DNA from 2 places in the Pseudarthrobacter sp. MDT3-1 genome. Region 1 is predicted to be linked to the other one. Evidence: riboswitches for the same ligand, from Rfam matches in the RefSeq annotation. Region 1 holds a riboswitch; the other holds the start of a gene.
What was found. A riboswitch is a leader RNA that binds a small molecule or an ion and turns the genes downstream of it on or off. The one in region 1 is predicted to bind glycine.
Positions count from the first base shown of each region.

Region 2: it holds a riboswitch for glycine, as region 1 does, so the genes downstream of both, gcvP (aminomethyl-transferring glycine dehydrogenase) here and gcvP (aminomethyl-transferring glycine dehydrogenase) in region 1, are expected to answer to the same signal.

Region 1 is NZ_JBTNDX010000012.1:78,083-81,486, reverse strand. Features, by position in the region: gene gcvP (aminomethyl-transferring glycine dehydrogenase) at 1-2,041, opposite strand, end outside; glycine riboswitch at 2,081-2,226, opposite strand; glycine riboswitch at 2,228-2,325, opposite strand; gene ACX80X_RS11440 (TetR/AcrR family transcriptional regulator) at 2,506-3,045, opposite strand; gene ACX80X_RS11435 (MFS transporter) at 3,161-3,404, shown strand, end outside.
Region 2 is NZ_JBTNDX010000016.1:57,648-61,051, reverse strand. Features, by position in the region: gene ACX80X_RS13650 (AAA family ATPase) at 1-400, opposite strand, end outside; partial or broken gene ACX80X_RS13645 (helicase domain-containing protein) at 502-1,447, opposite strand; glycine riboswitch at 1,608-1,705, shown strand; gene gcvP (aminomethyl-transferring glycine dehydrogenase) at 1,865-3,404, shown strand, end outside.

The sequences.
Region 1 (3,404 bases):
CGCCGTCCACATAAACCTGGCCGCCTGCAGCGTGCACCGAATCGCACACCTCACGGACATCGGCGTCGTAGACACCGTGCGTGGACGGGTAGGTGATCATGATCGCCGAAAGGGCGTCCTTGTTCGCCTCGATCTTGGCATTCAGGTCAGCGTGGTCGATGCTGCCGTCCGCGGCGGTGGCAACCACAACGACCTTCATGCCCGCCAGGACAGCGGAGGCGGCGTTAGTGCCGTGCGCCGAAGCCGGAATCAGGCAGACCGTGCGCTGGTCATCGCCGCGGGACAGGTGGTAGCCGCGGATGGCCAGCAGGCCGGCGAGCTCGCCCTGGGACCCGGCATTCGGCTGCAGGGACACCTGGTCGTAGCCCGTGATCTCGGTCAGCTGGTCTTCGAGATCGGTGATGAGTTCGCGCCAGCCCACGGTCTGGGAATCCGGGGCGAACGGGTGGATCGAGGCGAACTCCGGCCAGGAAATGGCTTCCATCTCTGCCGTGGCGTTCAGCTTCATGGTGCAGGAACCCAGCGGAATCATGGTGCGGTCCAGCGCCAGGTCCCGGTCGCTCAGCCTGCGGATGTAGCGCAGCAGCTGGGTCTCGGAACGGTGCGTGTTGAACACCGGGTGCTGCAGGTAACCGGAGAAACGTTCGACGGCGGCATCCAGCGCGAACTCCGTGTCAGTGCCGGCGGCCGCGTCCACCGCGGCGGCACCAAAGACGTCCAGCACGCCGGCGACGATGGCCGGGGTTGTGGTTTCATCGGCGGAAACGCCGATGGTGTCGCCGTCGATGTGGCGCAGGTTGATGCCCTGGGCTTCCGCTGCGGCAACAATGGCCGCAGCCTTGCCGGGCACGGAAACCGTGACGGTATCGAAGAAGCTTGTGTGCAGAACGTCCAGGCCGGCCGCCTTGAGCGATGCGGCGATGGTTGCAGCGTGGCTGTGGGTGGTCTCGGCGATTGCCTTCAGGCCGTCGGGGCCGTGGTACACGGCGTAGAACGAGGAGACGATGGCCAGCAGTGCCTGCGCGGTGCAGATGTTGGACGTGGCCTTCTCGCGGCGGATGTGCTGCTCCCGGGTCTGCAGCGCCAGGCGGTACGCGGGGGTCCCGGCGTCGTCCTTGGAGACTCCGACGAGGCGGCCCGGCATGGACCGCTCCAGGCCCTTCGCCACCGCCATGTAGGCCGCGTGCGGTCCGCCGAAGAACAACGGCACACCAAAACGCTGGGTCGAGCCGACGGCGATGTCCGCGCCCTGCTCCCCCGGAGGCGTGATCAGCGTCAGCGCCAGCAGGTCGGCAGCGACCGTGACGAGCGCGCCGCGCTCCTTGGCAGCCTCGATCACGTCGGCGTGGTTGAAGACCCGGCCCGAGACGCCGGGCTGCTGCAGCACAATCCCGTTGATAACGCCGTCGGGCAGCCCCTGGGAGAGGTCAGCGACCTCCACCTCAAAGCCCAGGGCTTCGGCGCGGCCCTTCACGATCGCGATGGTCTGCGGCAGGCAGTCGGCATCCAGGACCGTCTTGCCGTCCCGGGCCTCCTTGTTCTTGTTCGCCCGGCGCATCATCAGCACAGCCTCGGCCACGGCAGTGGCTTCATCCAGCAGCGACGCGTTCGCGATCGGCAGGCCCACCAGGTCCTGGACCATGGTCTGGAAGTTCAGCAAAGCCTCAAGCCGGCCCTGCGAAATCTCCGGCTGGTACGGCGTGTACGCGGTGTACCAGGCCGGGGCCTCGAGGATGTTCCGGCGGATGACCGCGGGCGTCACGGTGTCGTAGTAACCCTGGCCGATCATCTGGACAGCCGTCTTGTTCTTCGCCGCGAGCTTCCGCAGCTCCGCAAGGACCTCAACCTCGCTGAGGGCGTCCTTAAGGCGGAGTGCCACATCCTGCCGGATGCCGTTGGGAACGGCCGTATCCACCAGCGCGTCCACAGTGCCGTAGCCGACGGCCTTGAGCATGGAGTCGATATCGGCCTGGCGGCGGGCGCCAATATGCCGGTCAACGAAAGTGGCCGAGGCCGAATTAACACTCACAAGGAACTCCATTACTAAGGCGGCGCAGGGTGCGCCACATCGACTCGGGTTCCTCCCCACTCTGTCTGGGACCTGAGAGTTTCCGCGCAGCCTGCTTCCGCTAGGCTGCGCTTGCACCGTCGGTGGGCACAGCGGTCCTGACATTCCGGAGTGATCCGGGACGCTTCAGGCGGACGGCCTGCCACTTTCCAGAGTTGCCTGGCCGCGGCGGTACGTGGGCCTGAGAGATTCCTGGGGAGGATTTGCTCCTACGGCGCCTGTTGTACCTACTAACAGAACTCTCCCGCCGCAGATCAAAGGCATATTCAGATTTTGTGGCGGCCGCAGATGGTCGCCACGCGGTCCAATTCTCCTACGCCCCGGGCCGCCGGGCAAATGAGGTCGGCGGATTCTGCTCAATCATTCCGGTGTGGAGCTCCAGCGCGCCCGGATGGACGCGGGCTGCACCAGAAGGCTGGCCGAATGATTGAGCAGAATCAGCCGCGAAGCCGCTCCACGGCAGCGAGGAGCTCCTCAATGTCTCCATGCCTGCCCCGGCTGTCCCCGGTGGTACCGCTTTCCCACATGGCGTTGAAATACAGCCCGTCCCCCATGTACAGCACGGCTTTCGCCACGGCCGTGCCGACGTCGGCCGCGATCAGGTCCAACCATTGCTGCTGGATGGCGGCAAAGCGGCGCCGGGCCTCTTCATGGGCCACTTCAGCCAGCCGGGTGGCGGCCACGAAGGAGCGGTCCATAGGCGAGTCGGACCAGAGCGAGGAACGGATGAAGTAGGCCGCCGCACCTTCGGCTGCTGCGGCCATCAGCGCGAGGTCCTCGACGGCCAGTCGGTCCAGCCGCTCCAGCACCGCAGCGATCAGCGCTTCCTTGTTGGGGAAGTGGTAGAGCAACCCGCCCTTGGATACGCCGGCCCGCCTGGCCACCGCGTCCAAAGTGGCAGCCCGCTCCCCCACATCGATCAGGAGTTCTTCAAAAGCGTCGAGGACTGCATCGCGTGCGACGGGATTTCTGGCCATGGCTTCAATCATGCACGCTCCGGGCCCCGGTTCTTAACTGTACCGTCTGGACGGTACAGTTATTGATATGACGTTGTCCACACAGTCCAACCAGAACACCCGAAGCACATCCACCATGGCAGCCGACCTCAGGCCGTCAGGGCCCGCCAAGGCGCCCTGGCGCGACTGGCTCGCGCTGGCCCTGCTGATGTTTCCGGTGCTCCTGGTTGCGGTGGACAACACTGCGTTGACGTTTGCACTTCCGGCCATCGCGAGCAACCTGGAAACCACCGGAGTCCAGCTGCTGTGGATTGTGGACGCCTATCCCCTGGTGCTTGCCGGCTTGCTGGTTGCCATGGGCAGCCTGGGTGACCGGATCG
Region 2 (3,404 bases), on a different contig from region 1:
GTCGCAGGAGTTCCTCGCCGGTCCGCCGCCAATCCGGAAAGCGTTCCTGCGGGAGTTGCGTGGTCAACCCGAACCCTGCGGCGGAGAAAGCCGTGATCTTCCGCGTCGGCGGACCGTCCCCGAACTCGTCTGCAAGTCGGAGCATGTCGTCGCCGATCTTTGCCAGGAATCCCGGATTGGCCGTTCGGGAGATCACGGCCCATCCGTGATCTCTGGCGATCGCCTCCGCGGCACCGAGCATTACGGTCTTGCCAATGCCCCGGGATCCCGTAATGATCGTGAGTAGCCCCGGAGCACCCGATCCCTGTTGCAAGCCGTATTCGAATTCGTCCAGCAGCCCGGCTCTGCCGATTAGGTCCGGAGGGGTGGCTCCGGCAGTGGGTTTGAAAGGATTCTGCACAGACGCCTCCGGGTGAAACTAGGTGAAAGTGGTGAAAGTGGTGAAAGTGGTGAAACTTCGACCAGCCTAGCAGTCCGGGCTAATCGCCTGCTGGGCCGACATCAGGGGCTTGTGAGGATGACGAGCTGCCGGGTCGCCCGGGTCATCGCGACATAGCGGTCTACCGCTCCTTCGATGCCCGGACCGAAGCCCTCCGGGTCCACGAGGACCACCAGGTCGAACTCGAGCCCCTTCACCAGTTCCGGGGACAGCCACCTGGCGCGGGACGTCGCCAGGAACGGGCCGTGTCCCGCGTCAGTGGTGCTGATGACGCAGGCGGTCCCGTCGTCGTGCTCGGCGAGCCAGGTGTCGAGGATCGAGCCCAGCTGCAGTGTGGATCCGTGGACGACGGGAAGGCCGCTGCTCCGGATCGAGGTGGGCACGTTGGCGTCCGGGACGACGGCCCGGATGACCGGCTCGGCTTCTGCCATGACCTCTTCCGGCGTCCGGTAGTTGATGCTGAGGCTCGCCAGGTTCACGTTCGTCAATCCGACCCGTTCGAGCCGTTCCAGCCACGACTCGGCAAACCCGTGCCTGGCCTGGGCGCGGTCCCCCACGACGGTGAAGCTCCGGGACGGGCAGCGGAGCATCAACCACCCGGTCCATCAGCTCACACTCAGCGGCCAGGGCGGCGTCCTGCCGGCGCTTGCGGCGTGACGCCTCGGGGTCGCCGAGCCGTTGCCGGGCCGCGTCCAGGAGCGGCAGGTCGGACGTGGTCCAGGCGTGCGGGTCCTGGCGCTGCAGCTTCTGCACCTCGTCGGGACTGAGCCAGGGGGCGCACAGGCGCAGGTAGGCGGGCACCCGCCAGAGGTCCCCCACAAGCGCGCTGTAGTTGAGCGGCGGCCATGCCCTGCTGAACGCTTCGACCAATTCCGCGTTCCGCGCCAGCGCCCTGCGCAGCACGCCTTCGGGGAGGTCGCCGCCGTCGTGCTTGTCCTCCATGATGGTGAGCAGCTCCTCCCAGACCTCGTCGCGCGCCTCATTGTGCGGAGTGCCGGGATGACCCGATTTCCCATCGATTGCTCCGTAGGGGCCCTTAAGGGCTCCCAAAAGGGCCTTTACGGAGCAACCGATGGTGATGTGACGCCGTCGCCGGCGGAAATCTTGCACGCCGCCCGAAATCGGGCTAACCTGTGAGACGTGTCACTGACGAAGTGGCACATGCTTTTGATCTGCGGCGGGAGAGTCCTGCCGGTACGTTCAGCAGGCGCCGTAGGAGCAAATCCTCTCCGGGAATCTCTCAGGCCCACGTACCGCCGCGGTTAGGCAACTCTGGAAAGTAGTCCGGCAACGGGCTCACCGACGGTGCAAGCGTCACCCTGTAAAAGCAGGTGGCGCGGAAACTCTCAGGTCCAATACAGAGCGGGGAGGAACCCGAATCAATGTGGCGTACCCAGCGCGCCACCTGAATTATGGAGTTCCTTCATGACCATCCAGTCGTCCCCTTCCACCTTTGCCGATCGTCATATTGGTGCGCGCCGCCAGGCCGATATTGACGCCATGCTCAAGGCCGTTGGCTATGACAGCGTTGACGGCCTCGTGGACGTTGCCGTCCCCGACTCCATCCGCCAGGCCAAGCCGCTGGCCCTTAAGGACGCCCTCAGTGAGGTTGAGGTCCTTGCGGAGCTGCGGAAGCTCGCGGCGAAGAACAAGACGGCTGTCCAGATGATCGGCCAGGGTTACTACGACACGGTCACGCCTGCGGTGATCCGGCGGAACATCCTGGAGGCCCCGGCCTGGTACACCGCGTACACGCCGTACCAGCCGGAGATTTCGCAGGGCCGCCTGGAGGCGCTGCTGAACTTCCAGACCATGGTCCAGGACCTGGTGGGCCTGCCGATCGCGAACGCGTCGCTGCTGGATGAAGCCACCGCCGTGGCCGAGGCTGTGCTGATGATGCGCCGGGCGAACAAGAACAAGGAGGCCCGGGACGGCAAGACGGTCCTGGATGCCGATTGCCTGCCGCAGACCATCGCGATTGTGAAGGGCCGCGCCGAAGCCCTGGGCTTTGAGGTGGAGGTCGCTGACCTGTCCAAGGGCCTGCCCGACGGCGTTATCAACGGGATTGTGCTGCAGCAGCCGGGCGTCTCGGGCCGGGTCTTCAACCACGCCGACGTGATCGCTGCAGCCAAGGAGCGCGGCGCCCTCGTCACGGTCGCTGCCGACCTGTTGGCGCTGACGCTGATCACGCCTCCGGGGGAGCAGGGCGCGGACATCGCCGTCGGCTCGACCCAGCGTTTTGGTGTGCCGTTGTTCTTCGGCGGACCGCACGCGGCCTACATGGCGGTGGCGAAGGGCCTGGAGCGGTCCATGCCGGGCCGCCTCGTCGGAGTCTCCAAGGACGACGCCGGGACCCCCGCCTACCGTCTGGCGCTGCAGACCCGGGAGCAGCACATCCGCCGTGAGAAGGCCACGTCCAACATCTGCACCGCGCAGGCACTGCTGGCCATCGTTTCCTCGTTCTACGCCGTCTACCACGGCCCCGACGGTCTCAAGGCAATCGCCGAGCAGGTCCACCACAACGCCCGCACCCTGGCGACCACGCTGAAGGTCGCCGGCCGCGAACTGGTCACCGAGACCTTTTTCGACACAGTCACGGTCCGCGTCCCGGGCAAGGCCGGCAAGGTCATCGCCGCCGCCGAAGCACGTGGCATCAACCTGCGCCACATCGACGAGGACACCATCGGCGTCTCCGCTGATGAAACTACGACGACGGATGTCCTCTCCGCGATCGCCGTCGCCTTCGGTGCCGGTCCGGTTGTGGACGCGAAGGGCTTTGAACTGCCCGAATCGGTGCTCCGCACTTCCGAGTACCTGCAGCACCCCGTGTTTAACACGCACCGTTCCGAGACCCAGCTGCTGCGCTACATCCGCCGGCTGAGTGACCGCGACCTGGCCCTGGACCGCACCATGATCCCGCTGGGTTCCTGCACGATGAAGCTGAACGCCACGGCAGAGATGGAGG